DNA from 2 places in the Mesorhizobium sp. M0340 genome. Region 2 is predicted to be linked to the other one. Evidence: riboswitches for the same ligand, from Rfam matches in the RefSeq annotation. Region 2 holds a riboswitch; the other holds the start of a gene.
What was found. A riboswitch is a leader RNA that binds a small molecule or an ion and turns the genes downstream of it on or off. The one in region 2 is predicted to bind thiamine pyrophosphate.
Positions count from the first base shown of each region.

Region 1 (6,898 bases), on a different contig from region 2:
TGGCGATCTCCAGATTGGTGCCGAGCCGCACCGTGCCTGCGTCTGGCTTCAATTCGCCGGTCAGCATCTTCAACAGTGTCGTCTTGCCAGCGCCGTTCGGCCCGACCAGGCCAACGCGATCGCCGCGCTGGATGCGGGTCGAGAATCCCTTGACCACGGTCAGATCGCCAAAGCTCTTCTCGATGTTCTTGGCTTCAATCACCAGCTTGCCGGATTCGGCGGCGTCGCTGGCTGTCATCGTCGCCGCACCCTCGGCGCCGCGATGACCGCGAAAGCGCTGGCGCATGGTCTGCAACTCACCGAGCCGGCGCATGTTGCGTTTGCGCCGCGCTGTCACACCATAGCGCAGCCAGTGCTCCTCGCGCACGATCTGGCGACCGAGCTTGTGCTGCTCGCGCTCTTCCTCCTCCAGCACCGTGTCGCGCCATTCCTCGAAATAGCCAAAGCCCTTGTCGAGACGGCGGGTCTGACCGCGGTCGAGCCAGATTGTGGCGCGTGACACGCGCTCGAGAAAACGGCGGTCATGCGAGATGACGACCAGTGCCGAGGAGGTACGGGCAAGCTCCTCCTCCAGCCATTCGATGACCGACAGGTCAAGATGGTTTGTCGGCTCATCGAGGAGGAGAATGTCGGGCTCCGGCGCCATGACGCGGGCGAGTGCCGCACGCCTCGCCTCGCCGCCGGAGAGGTCGTTCGGCCGTTCTTCGCCGGTCAGGCCGAGATGCTCCATCAGATAGGTGGCGCGATAGGGATCGTCGGCGGGCCCGAGCCCCGCCTCGACATAGGCGCGGACGGTCGCAAAACCGTCCATGTCGGGCATTTGCGGCAAGTAGCGCACGGTTGCCGAAGGCTGGCGGAAGACTTCGCCGTCCTGCGGCTCGATCAGCCCGGCGGCGATCTTGAGCAGCGTCGACTTGCCCGAACCGTTGCGGCCGACCAGGGCGATCTTGTCGCCAACTGAGGCCGTCAGGGCGGCACCGTCGAGCAGCGGCGTGCCGCCAAAGGTCAGCTTTATCCCGTCGAGATTGAGAAGCGGCGGTGCCATGTCAGCTTTCAGGTAAGGGAAAAGGATGCGCGAGCAGCAGCGCGCGGCCGCTGGCCAGCGCGATTTCCAACCGGCCCCTGACCTCGTTGGAAATGGTCAGCGACGAGCCGAACGCAACCTCGACGTGGTCGAGCGGCCATTTGGCACCGGTGACGCTCAGGCCGGCGAGATCGGAGAAGCCGAGCACCGAAAACAGCGTGCCGTCGGCATAGTCGAAGCCAGCCTTTCCGGGCAGCAAGGGAATGCCTTCCTGTGCGCCGCTGGTCAAAAGCACTTCCGTCCCGCCTTCCGCCAGCCGGACGCTCAGCGCCATATGCAGGAAGATGTGGTCGGTGCGTTTGCCGCCGAAAGCGCCTGCGAGCACAAGGCTGGTCGCACCGCGTTCGAGCGCGGCAGCGATAGCGAGTTCACCGTCGGTCTTGTCCTTTTCGGCGGGAAACACCTGCCGTGGTACGGCGGCCAGATCCTCCGGCAACTCGGCAGGCACGGAATCGAAATCGCCGACCCAGAGTTCCGGCCTCAGGCCCAGCATACGGGCATGGCCGATGCCGGCATCGGCAGCGATGACGCGCGAGCCTTCGACCTGGCGGTCGAGCAGCGGCGTGCGGATGAGATCGCCGCCAAGCAGGATGGTGAATTTGCTCATATCTCGTGGCCCTTACCAGCCCTGCCCCAGAAACGGAAGAATGAAACGGAAGATGAAACGGCAGACGAAACGGAAGGCTGGGCTTTGGATGCCTGGCAAACTTCCGCTTGCGCAGCACTTCGGCCGGGCCTATGTGTCGAAACGCTCTAACGGGGTGCCGGACGCGATCTTCGCGGACCGGCTGAGAGGCAAGACTGCCAACCCGCTGAACCTGATCCGGTTTGTACCGGCGGAGGGATTAGACGTTTCGGACAGCCCGACGCCTCAATTCCTTTCAACGCGAACGAAGGAGGCGCCGATGCGCAGTTTTTTCCACTCTCTTGTCCCGATTGTCCTGCTTGCGGCATCCGCGCTCGCCCTGCCAGGGCAGGCATCGGCACAGGATAGACTGACCGTCTATACCTATGAAAGCTTCACCGCCGATTGGGGTCCGGGACCGGCGGTGAAGAAGGCCTTCGAGGCCGAGTGCAGTTGCGTCATCGAATTCGTCTCGGTCGCTGACGGCGTGGCGCTGCTCAACCGTGTGAAGCTGGAAGGGGCCGCCACCAAGGCCGATATCGTGCTTGGCCTCGATACCAATTTGACGGCGGACGCCAAGGCAACCGGCCTGTTTTCGCCGCATGGCGCCATATCGGATGTCAGCGTGCCGGGCGGCTGGCGCGACGATATTTTCGTGCCGTTCGACTATGGCTATTTCGCCGTCGTCTACAATACCGAAAAACTGAAGAACCCGCCGAAGAGCCTCAGGGAACTGGTCGAGGGCGATGCCGGAGAGAAGATCGTCATCCAGGACCCGCGCACCTCGACGCCGGGTCTTGGCCTGCTGTTGTGGGTCAAGTCGGTCTATGGCGACAAGGCGCCCGAAGCCTGGGCCAAGCTCAAAGCAAAGGTGCTGACGGTGACGCCAGGCTGGAGCGAGGCCTACGGCCTGTTCACCAAGGGCGAGGCGCCGATGGTGCTGTCGTATACCACGTCGCCGGCCTACCACATGGTCGCCGAAAACACCGAGCGCTACCAGGCGGCGTCCTTCGAGGAAGGCGAATACCTGCAGATCGAAGTTGCGGGGATCACCACTAAGGGCGCGAAGAACCCCCTGGCGGAAAAGTTCATCGCCTTCATGACCGGACCGAAATTCCAGGATGTCATTCCCGAAACCAACTGGATGTTCCCGGCCGGCAAGACCGACAAGCCGCTCAATCCGGCGTTCGACAAGCTGGTCAAACCGACCAAGACCTTGCTGTTCAGCCCGGAGGAAGTCGCGGCCCACCGCAAGGCCTGGGTCGATGAGTGGCTTGCGGTGATGAGCAAGTAGCTTTGGCCGATTGATCGAAGATGATCGCTCTACGGCGCCCCCCTCTGTCCTGCCGGACATCTCCCCCACAAGGGGGGAGATCGGACGGCACGGCGGCTTTCGCCAGTCGCCGATGTTGCTGGAATGAGCGGAGCGCTGAAACTGCCAATCTCACCCCTTGTGGGGGAGATGTCCGGCAGGACAGAGGGGGGCGCGAAGGAACGCAATCCTCACTAAGAATCTCGAATCTGGTGGTCTAGCGTGCAACGCGCACCATCATCTGACTCCCGCATCACCGCCGGCATCCTCGCGCTTGCGGCAATAGCACTTCTGCTCGGCGGAGCATTTGCAGGGCTGATCATCGAAGCCACACGCGACCCGTCCGGCGTCGCCTCCGCCTTCGATTCGTATCTCTTGCGTATCGTCCGTTTCACGCTCTGGCAGGCTCTGCTGTCGACCCTGCTCTCCGTCGCGCCAGCGCTGTTCGCCGCGCGTGCCCTGTCGCGGCATCCACAGTTTTTCGGGCGAGGCTTTATCCTGCAGCTTTTCGCCGTGCCACTGGCGCTGCCGGCCATTGTTGCTGCACTCGGTGTCTTGGCGCTCTATGGCCGCGCCGGCTATTTTGCCGGCACGCTGGGCGCGCTAGGCGGCCAGAGCTGGCCCGGCATCTATGGCCTGTCGGGCATACTCGTCGCCCATGTCTTCTTCAACCTGCCGCTGGCGACGCGGCTGTTCCTGGAGGCGTTGCAGACCGTGCCGGCCGACCAATGGCGGCTGGCGAGCCAGCTTGGCATGGGTGCTGCGCCGGCCTTCCGGCTGATCGAATGGCCGCCGCTGCGTGCGGCCTTGCCGGGCGTTGCCGGGCTCGTTTTCATGCTGTGCATCACCTCCTTCACCATCGTGCTTACGCTCGGCGGCGGACCCAGCGCGACGACGCTGGAGGTTGCCATCTACCAGGCGCTGCGTTTCGACTTCGACCCGGCGCGGGCTGTGACGCTGACCCTGCTGCAGATTGCCCTAACCTTCGTGGTCGTGCTGGCCTTGACGCGGCTTGGCGCCAATATGACCGGCGACGCCAATCTGCCGGTGGCGCCGCGCCGGTATTTTTCAGCCGGTGCGGCCGAGACCGTCCTGAACGCGCTGGTGATCGGGCTGGCACTGCTATTTGTCGCCGGGCCGATGGCGGCCACGCTGGCGGCCGGGCTTGGCGCCGATCTCGGCCGCCTGGCCGGCGAGAGCGCGGTGCGGCAAGCGACGGCGACCAGTGCCGTGCTGTCCGTCTTATCGGCGCTGCTCTCCCTGGCGCTGTCGCTGTCGCTGGTCATGGCGCGCCGGGCGCTGGCGCTCACCCGGCGGACAGGCCGACGGACGGTGCTCGAACATCTGGCCGACACCGGTGCGGGGTTCGTCCTGGTGGTGCCGCCCATCGTCATCGGCGCCGGCTGGTTCCTCCTCCTGCGCACTGTCAGCGATGTCTTTGCGATCGCCCCTGTCATGGTCGTTGCGGTCAATGCGGTGATGGCGATGCCGTTCGCCATCCGCGCCATCCGCCCTGCCTATGACGCGGCGAGCGAACGCCACGAACGGCTTTGCGCACAGCTTGGCATCTCGGGCTGGAACCGGTTGCGGCTGATCGACTGGCCGTCGCTGCGGCGGCCGCTCGCCACCGGCTTCGCTTTCGCCATGGCGCTGTCGCTCGGCGATCTTGGCGTCATTGCGCTGTTCGGCAGCGATTCCGTGCAAACCTTGCCCTACCTGCTGCTGGCCCGCATGGGCAGTTACCGCACCGAGGATGCGGCCGGGCTGGCGCTGCTGCTCGGCCTTGTCTGCCTGGCGCTGGTGCTGACCGCGGACTGGATGGGAAGGAGGGAGAAATCATGATGCCGATCAGCCCGGAACGCTCCATTTCGGTGGAAAAAGGCGCGGCCGTGCGGCTCGATAATGTCTCGTTCAGCTATGGTGAAACGCCGCTTATGTTCGATGTCGATTTCCCGGCATCGGAAATCACCGCCATCATGGGGCCGAGCGGTTCGGGAAAGTCGACACTGCTCAATCTGGTGGCCGGTTTCGAGGCGCCACGGTCAGGCCGCGTGCTCATCGGCGGCGCCGACGTCAGCACTGCGCCGCCATCAGCGCGGCCGGTATCGATGGTGTTCCAGGAAAACAACCTGTTTGCCCATCTGTCCCTCGAGCAGAATGTCGGGCTCGGCCGCTCGCCTTCGCTCAGGCTGAGCGAGGCTGACCGCGCCGCAGTCACCGCAGCGCTGAAGCGCGTCGGCCTTGCCGGCAAGGAAAGCCGACTGCCGCGCGAACTCTCCGGCGGCGAGCGGCAGCGCGTCGCGCTCGCCCGGGTTTTAGTGCGCGACCGGCCGGTGCTGTTGCTCGACGAGCCGTTCGCTTCGCTCGGACCGGCACTGCGCGATGACATGCTCGACCTGGTGGCCGACGTCCATTCGGAGCAGCGCATGACGGTGCTGTTCGTCACGCACCAGCCGGACGATGCGCGCCGCATCGGCCAAAACATGGTTTTCCTGGATGGTGGCACGGTTGCCGCGACGGGCACCGCCGCCGATTTTTTCGTTGGGGCTGGACCGGACGCATTCCGACGCTATATCGGCTCGGGTCCGTTTGCGGCTGGATCACGAGATGTTGCCCGGAAGCGGACATAATTTACGGTCAAACCGGAGGAAGGCGAAGCGGCGCTTGCTTGCCATGGTCGAGGTAGTGTGGCTAGGTCCGCCAGGAGCTGGTCCGGCCTGGACCGTGATTTGCCCTTGCTGCCTCGTATCTGTCGGACGCACGAAGGACGCCGTAGAACTTGATTTTGCGCGTGATGCTTTCCGGAAATCGCGCCAGATTTTCGCGGTCACGTCACAGGACTTGAAAGGAAGCCGACCTGCCGACCGGCATCGACAATCGGAGGCTGAAACCGCTGGCGCGCTTTCTGGCGCTGGCCGGCCTTGCCGTGGCGCTGGCAAGCTGCCAGATGTTCACGCCTCCCGACGTGCAGGAATCGGGCTTCCAGCCCTCCGACAAGCCGATTACGGTCGACAATGTCGCCGCTAACAGCAGGCTCGCCGAACTGGCGAAGGCGCAGCACCCGCGCATCCTCGCCACCTATGGCGGCGAGTATTCCGACCCCAAGCTCGAGCGCATGGTGGCCAAGGTCGTCGGCAGACTGACCGTGGTGTCGGCCAACCCGACCCAGACCTACCGCATCACCATCCTCAACTCGCCCAACGTCAATGCCTTCGCGCTGCCGGGCGGCTATCTCTACATCACCCGCGGCCTGCTGGCGTTGGCCAACGATTCAGCCGAGCTTGCCGCCGTCATTGCGCATGAGATGGGCCACGTTACGGCCAATCATGGTCTGCAGCGCCAGCAGCTGGAAGCCGAAGAGGGGTTGGCGACCAAGGTCGTTTCGGACGTGCTCGGCGACAACCCGACGGCCAAGGCGGCGCTGATCCGCGGCAAGCTGAGGCTGGCCCAGTTCTCGCGCAATCAGGAGCTGGAGGCCGATGCCATCGGCATCAAGTCGATCGGCGAAGCCGGTTTCGACCCCTACGCCGCCGGCCGCTTCCTGCAGTCGATGTCGGCCTATACCGATTTCCGCTCGATCAGCGGCGCCACCGACGCCAGCCTCGACTTCCTGGCGACGCACCCCAACACGCCGCAGCGTATCGATCTCGCGCAGCGCCACGCCCGCCAGTTCGGCGCGCCCGGTGTCGGGTCGCGCGACCGCGATTCATTCCTTGCCGGCATAGACGGGCTGCTCTACGGCGACACGCCGGAGGAAGGCTATGTGCGCGGCGAAACCTTCCTGCATCCTGGCCTCGGCGTGTCGTTCTCAGTGCCCAACGGCTTCATCATCGACAATTCGGCGGCGGCGGTGACGGCCACAGGCCCGGGCGACATG
Region 1 covers NZ_JAMYRR010000024.1:40,924-47,821, forward strand. The annotation lists gene NKI79_RS26650 (ABC-F family ATP-binding cassette domain-containing protein) at 1-1,045, opposite strand, end outside; gene NKI79_RS26655 (thiamine diphosphokinase) at 1,047-1,691, opposite strand; TPP riboswitch at 1,832-1,946, shown strand; gene thiB (thiamine ABC transporter substrate binding subunit) at 1,990-3,003, shown strand; gene thiP (thiamine/thiamine pyrophosphate ABC transporter permease) at 3,244-4,863, shown strand; gene thiQ (thiamine ABC transporter ATP-binding protein) at 4,860-5,651, shown strand; gene NKI79_RS26675 (M48 family metalloprotease) at 5,906-6,898, shown strand, end outside.
Region 1: another riboswitch for thiamine pyrophosphate. It lies ahead of thiB (thiamine ABC transporter substrate binding subunit); the one in region 2 lies ahead of thiC (phosphomethylpyrimidine synthase ThiC).

Region 2 (6,898 bases):
AAAAAGTCCCTCGAAAACACAGAAGCTGCCATCTCGGCCTCGGCCGCGCAAAATGAGCTTCTGCAAAGCTCTCTCGTACGCTTTGCTCGCTCGGCTAATCGCCTTCGGGGGGGAGTGTCGAACAGGCCTGAATTTTCCAATCTGATCCTTCAATTTTCGGCCAGACCGGGATTCAGCCTCGCATTACAAATCGATCAGTCTCTCGGCCGACTTCCTCCTAGCCAGGACCAAGTCACGGAGGATGTGGCCCGCGAGGGCCGCGCTATCCTGTCCTCAATGTTGAGGTTGGACCGCGCTGTCAATCGAATCCCATCCTTCGACACGTTCGCCAAGGCTGCCGAATTGGAGCGAGAACATCTGAAAGCCTACAGCTTCGCCAGCGCGCAAGCGCAGCGTACACGACTTTTCTTTGGCTTGGTGTCCATATGCCTCTGCTTGTTTGCGACCATTCGAGCCTCCACGCTGCATGTGCGGACGAACCGGTTGGAAAGGCGGTTAGAGCTTGAAGCGGCAATGAGTGAGATCGAAGCTTGCTTCATCGACAGTCAAGCAACGAAGGCTTCGCGGCGCTTCTCCACCGAAGCAGCGCTTAGACTCATTCAATGCGTTTTCGATGCGGATCAATGCGCGCTTGCTCTGGTGGATCCGAGTATCAGCAGGAATACCGAGTACTTTGTCGCGAACAAGCGCATGCGCGTCTGGAACGCCACGCTAATCCATGAAGTCGTCTCACTTGTACACCCGGAACAGCCAGTGTTTCGCGTCGTTCCGGCGTCGGAAGTGGTTCGGACTGCCGTAGGCACCACCGGTGTTTGTCAAATTGTTGGGTGCAGGGCCTCCGATCAGCAGGCTGCGGTTTGTATCCTTGTTTTTGAAGGAGATCGCTCACCACCCTCCACAGACGACCTCCTGGTTCTGGCGAGCGCTACTGTGCGTTTAGGCAACCATCTTGAAATGCAACGTGTACACACGGAACGTAACCTTTTTGAGAGTCGATGGGAGCATGCGGAAAGGCTGACGGCTGTCGGCACAATCGCAAGCGGCGTTACACATGAATTCAATAATGTTCTAGGAGCAATAGTTGGCTACGCAGAGATGGCTAAAGGTCTTGTGCGCCGCCCCTCGAGAATTCGGGGCCACATCGGCCAAATTATCTTGGCCAGCAACCGAGCCAAGCTGATTATTGATCAAATTTTGTCACTAAGCCGAAATCGGAAGCGCGTGACGATGCCTTTCGACGTCTCGGAGAGTGTAATGGATCTCGCGCCATTGCTGCGGGTTACACTTCGTGCGGATGTTCAGTTGAACTTCAAGATCAACGAGTGGCAAACGGTGATCGAGGGCAGCCCGACCGAGATACAGCAGATCCTTATGAATCTATGCAAGAACGCGTCGGAGGCTCTCTTGAATGAGGGCCGTGTCGAGATTAGCGTTTCTCGCGCTCACGTCTGTCAAACGAAGCCCGTGGCTAAGGGCACCTTGAAACCGGGAGATTACGTTCTCCTCTCCATCAGCGACGATGGCCAAGGAATCGCAAGTTCGGTGCTTCCGCATATCTTTGAGCCCTTTTTTACCACGCGCTCTCGCGTCGGCGGGACCGGACTGGGTCTTGCTGCAGTGGACCGCCATGTGAGCGCGCTCGCAGGATGCCTTGACGTCACCTCGGCTGTTGGCCGAGGTACACGCTTCGATCTCTACTTACCGGCCTGCGCTGAGGAGCAGGTCAGAGCTGATAGCGCTTCCGGTCCATACGATGGATCACTTGGCAATGGAGAAATCATTGCAGTCGTGGAGCCCGATCCAGCAGCGTTGGAGATCTACAACGATAAGATCGCCGCGCTTGGTTATAAGCCTGTCGGCTTCGCGACCTTCGAAAGTCTTTGCGACTGGATCGAGAGCGGGAAGGCAGCCGACCTCCTAATTTTCGATAAAGCGACTTTCCTCGGGCCAGGACAGCCCGAAGCCGTACGTACCACCCTGATGACGGTGCCCATCATCGTCGTTGGTGGAAGCGACCCCATGCCGATCACATCTGGTAATCAGACCTTCGTCCTTTGGCTAGCCAAACCGGTCTCGTCCAGGACGATGGAGCATGCAATTCGTAGGATGATAATGGCATGATGCCGCCGACGCGCTCAGGATACCGAGCTACCGAGGCAGTCGGAGGCGGAGCCGGCTGGGATCCAGCAAATACAAGAGCGTCGGACGATCTCTGCGCACCCGGCTCATGGCGAGTTCCTCGCGCAGGCCGGCGTTCCAATACCGGCTTATCGGTTGGCAACGAATGCGGCGGAGGTAGAAAGCTCGGCTGCAGAGATCGGCCTGCCCGTGATTCTTAAGCCGGCATTAGGCAGCGGCAGCATGGGTGTCCGATTGTGCCGCAGCCTCGAAGACGTAGCCGAACATACGACCTATCTATTGGGCGGAAAGCACATATGGCGGTCTACACCGAAAATACTCGTCGAAGAATTCGCACAGGGCCCGTTCTATAGCATTAATGTTATGGGGAATGAGGTCGTTGCGATTTGCGCCAATGACTTTGGTCCCCTCCCCCATTTCGTCATACGTGAGGTGACGTATCCGGCCCTGCTAACCGATCAGGAGCGTGAGCGCATCGCCGATGTTTCGTTGAGCTGTTTGCGGGCTCTCGGCCTTGGCTGGGGGCCAACTAACATTGAACTCCGGTGCACGAAACGCGGTCCAGTTGTCATTGAAGTCAATCCGCGTCTTAGTGGCGCGCCCGACCCTCAACTGGTCCAGTTAGCTTACGGTGTCGACCTCGTCACCGAGCACATCAAGCTTGTCAATTGGCGAGGAATGGGATCTGCGCAAAAAGCATTCGCATACTGCGGCCGCGCGATTCCTGCTTCCTGATCAAGATGGCACCCTGGACTGGATTGGTGGCGACACTCAGGCAGCTGCTATATCAGGTGTGGCCGAGGTCAAATTGAATGTTGAACCCAAGACACCGATCGTCAGGAAGGGGGATTTCCGAGACTGGATTGGACATGTCATTGCCACTTCGCCCAGCCGTGCTGAAACCGAGGGCGCCCTTCAGCGAGCGGTCGACTTGATCGATTGGTCGATCACCCCTTTTCCGGCGACAATAGGAGGTGATCGAGAGCACGATGTTTGTGGGGCGTTCGGGCGGCCCACCAGTTCTGTTCCGATCAGGCATTGACGGCTTAAGATCCTTGAAACGCAGCAGTTCCGTCTACGTCAATGTCACATCAAGTTTGATGAGGCAAATGCAGCTTTGGCCACACCTGCCCTATCTCCCGCGGAACTTCTCCGCGACCCGTGGCGAGGCCGTCGGCCCAATTTGGGCCCAATTTGATTGCCGCCCACCGCCGCCGCAGGACGAACATGCGCTTGACAAGACAACCCCGGCCCGTTCAACTTGAGGCATTCACCAGGGGAGTCCCGGCAAGGGGCTGAGATACTGCTGGCTTTCGCGGCGCAGTGACCCGTTGAACCTGATCCAGTTCATACTGGCGTAGGGACGGTGCAAGCGCTTTGCGGGAGTTCACGCCCGAGGTCCTGTTTCGGCAGGTAGACAGAAGCGTCTTTTCATCCTTCCGGCACAGAACTGGGTCTCCAATGCATGAGCAAAGGAGCCTCACGATGAATGCCCTCACCCCAGCCGTCTCAACGGGACCGCTGCCCGCCTCACGGAAAATCCACAAGCCCGGTGCCATCCACCCGCAGATCAGGGTGCCGATGCGCGAAATCTCTGTCCATCCGACAGCCGGCGAGCCGCCCGTCACCGTCTACGATCCGTCGGGCCCCTATACCGATCCGGCTGTCGAAACCAGCATCGAAAAAGGCCTGGCCCGGCTTCGCCACGAATGGATCTTGGCGCGCGGCGATGTCGAGGACTGTGACGGCCGCCATGTCCGGCCGGAGGACAACGGATTCGCGACGGGCGAACGCCTGACGCCGGAATTTCCCATCCGCCACCGACCGCTCAGGGCCAAAGCAGGCAAGGCGGTGACGCAGCTTGCCTATGCGCGCGCCGGCATCATCACACCTGAAATGGAGTTCGTTGCCATTCGCGAGAACCTTGGTCGCGAGATCCTGCACGGCAAGCTTGAGCGCGACGGCGAGGCTTTCGGCGCGACGCTGCCCGATTTCGTCACACCCGAATTCGTGCGTGACGAGGTGGCGCGCGGACGGGCGATTATTCCCGCCAACATCAACCATCCCGAGAGCGAGCCAATGATCATCGGCCGCAATTTCCTGGTCAAGATCAATGCCAATATCGGTAACTCCGCCGTCACATCGTCGATGGCTGAAGAGGTCGAAAAGATGGTGTGGGCGATCCGCTGGGGCGCCGATACGGTGATGGACCTGTCGACCGGCCGCAACATCCACAACATCCGCGACTGGATCGTGCGCAACGCGCCGGTGCCGATCGGCACGGTGCCGCTCTACCAAGCGCTCGAAAAGGTCGGTGGTATTGCCGAGGATCTGACCTGGGAGGTCTACCGCGACACGCTGATCGAACAGGCCGAGCAAGGCGTTGACTATTTCACCATCCACGCTGGCGTGCGGCTGCATTACATCCCGCTGACCGTCGACCGGGTCACGGGTATCGTCTCGCGTGGCGGCTCAATCATGGCCAAATGGTGCCTGCACCATCACCGGGAAAGCTTCCTCTACGAGCACTTTGCGGAGATCTGCGACATCGCCAGAGCCTACGACGTATCCTTCTCGCTCGGCGACGGCCTTCGTCCCGGTTCAATCGCCGATGCGAACGACGCGGCGCAATTCGCCGAACTGGAAACACTTGGAGAACTCACCAAGATTGCCTGGGCAAAGGACTGCCAGGTGATGATCGAAGGCCCGGGCCATGTCCCCATGCACAAGATCAAGCAGAACATGGACAAGCAGCTCGCAGTGTGCGGTGAGGCGCCGTTCTACACTTTGGGGCCGCTGACGACCGACATCGCGCCGGGCTATGACCACATCACCTCAGGGATAGGTGCCGCCATGATAGGCTGGTTCGGCACCGCAATGCTTTGCTATGTCACGCCGAAAGAGCATCTCGGCCTTCCCGACCGCAACGACGTCAAGATCGGCGTGATCACCTACAAGATAGCCGCCCATGCAGCCGATCTGGCGAAGGGCCATCCGGCAGCGAAAGTCAGGGATGATGCGCTTTCCCGCGCGCGCTTCGAGTTCCGCTGGGAGGACCAGTTCAATCTGTCGCTCGACCCGGAAACCGCGCGGTCCTTCCACGACCAGACCTTGCCCAAGGAGGCGCACAAGGTGGCGCATTTCTGCTCGATGTGCGGACCGAAATTCTGCTCCATGCGAATCTCTCACGACATCCGCGCCGAGGCACCGAAAGAGGGCATGGCGGCGATGGCGGCGAAATACCGCGAGGGCGGCGATCTCTACCTGCCGGCGGACGAGACCGGCGCACCGCTCATACCTCAGCCACGTGAGCCATCATGAAGGTCTTGGTCAAAGGGGCGGGCGTTGCCGGCCTCACCGCCGCCTTCGAGTTCGCCGCACGCGGCGCGGCGGTTACCGTTGCCGAGACAAGGCCTGCCCTTGGGGGCAATGCGTCGTGGTTCGCCGGTGGCATGTTGGCGCCGTGGTGCGAGCGTGAAAGCGCCGAGCAGCCGGTGCTGGATCTCGGACGCGACGCCGCCGACTGGTGGGATGCCGCAACGCCAGGCTTGGTAGCACGACGGGGAACGCTGGTCTTGGCCGCGCCGCGCGATGCGGGCGAGCTCGACCGGTTCGCCAGCCGCACGACGGGCTATCGGCGTGTCGAGGAAGATGAAATTGCCTTGCTGGAGCCCGACTTAGCCGGCCGCTTCCGCCGCGGATTGCTGTTCGCCGATGAGGCTCATCTTGATCCGCGCCAGGCGATGGCAGCACTTCATGACAAGCTCGCGGCCACGGGTGTTGAATTCCACTTCGGCGCCGACGCCCAGCATGTTTTTGGTTTCGATCGTCAGATCGACTGTACGGGAATGGCGGCGCAAAATGACTGGCTGCGCGGCGTTCGCGGCGAAATGCTGTTCCTGCGCACCCCTGATATCTCACTGTCGCGCCCCGTCAGGCTGCTGCATCCGCGCTTTCCGCTCTACATGGTGCCGCGCACCGACCACCGTTTCATGATTGGTGCGACGATGATTGAAAGCCAGTCCGCCGGACCGGTTACGGCGCGCTGCATGATGGAGCTTCTGGGTACCGCCTATGCCCTCCATCCGGCCTTTGGCGAGGCCGAGATCGTTGAAACCGGTGTCGGCGTCCGCCCAGCCTTTCCCGACAATTTGCCGCGCGTCGAAACGAAGGGTGAAATCATCGCGATAAACGGGCTCTATCGTCACGGTTTTCTCCTGGCTCCCGCCATGGCGCGCCGGGCTGCCAAGCTGGTTTTCAGTCAAGACAGAACGAAGGAGCTTGCTCATGAAACTGATGGTCAACGGCGAAGCGCATGAGGTTGCCGCCACCACGCTGGCCGAGCTGCTTGCCGCGCTTGACTATGAGGGCGATTGGCTCGCCACCGCCGTCAACAACGACCTCGTGCACAAAGCCAACCGGGCGGAATTCCAGTTGAACGACGGCGACCGGATCGAAATCCTCTCGCCCATGCAGGGTGGCTAGGCCATGATCGAGCTTTATGGAGCCGAGCTTCCGTCGCGCCTGCTTCTTGGCACGGCTCAATATCCTTCGCCGGCCATCCTTGCCTATGCAGTCAGGGCATCGGGCACGGCGGTGGTGACCGTCTCGTTGCGCCGTGAAATGGCAGGCGGCAGGGCTGGCGAAAAATTCTGGTCGTTGATCCGCTCGCTCGGCGTCAGAATCCTGCCCAACACTGCTGGCTGCCACTCCGTCAAGGAAGCGGTCACGACCGCACAAATGGCGCGCGAAGTCTTCG
Region 2 covers NZ_JAMYRR010000021.1:3,339-10,236, forward strand. The annotation lists gene NKI79_RS25000 (two-component system VirA-like sensor kinase) at 1-2,121, shown strand, start outside; partial or broken gene NKI79_RS25005 (ATP-grasp domain-containing protein) at 2,239-3,181, shown strand; TPP riboswitch at 3,405-3,521, shown strand; gene thiC (phosphomethylpyrimidine synthase ThiC) at 3,625-5,460, shown strand; gene thiO (glycine oxidase ThiO) at 5,457-6,458, shown strand; gene thiS (sulfur carrier protein ThiS) at 6,427-6,624, shown strand; gene NKI79_RS25025 (thiazole synthase) at 6,628-6,898, shown strand, end outside.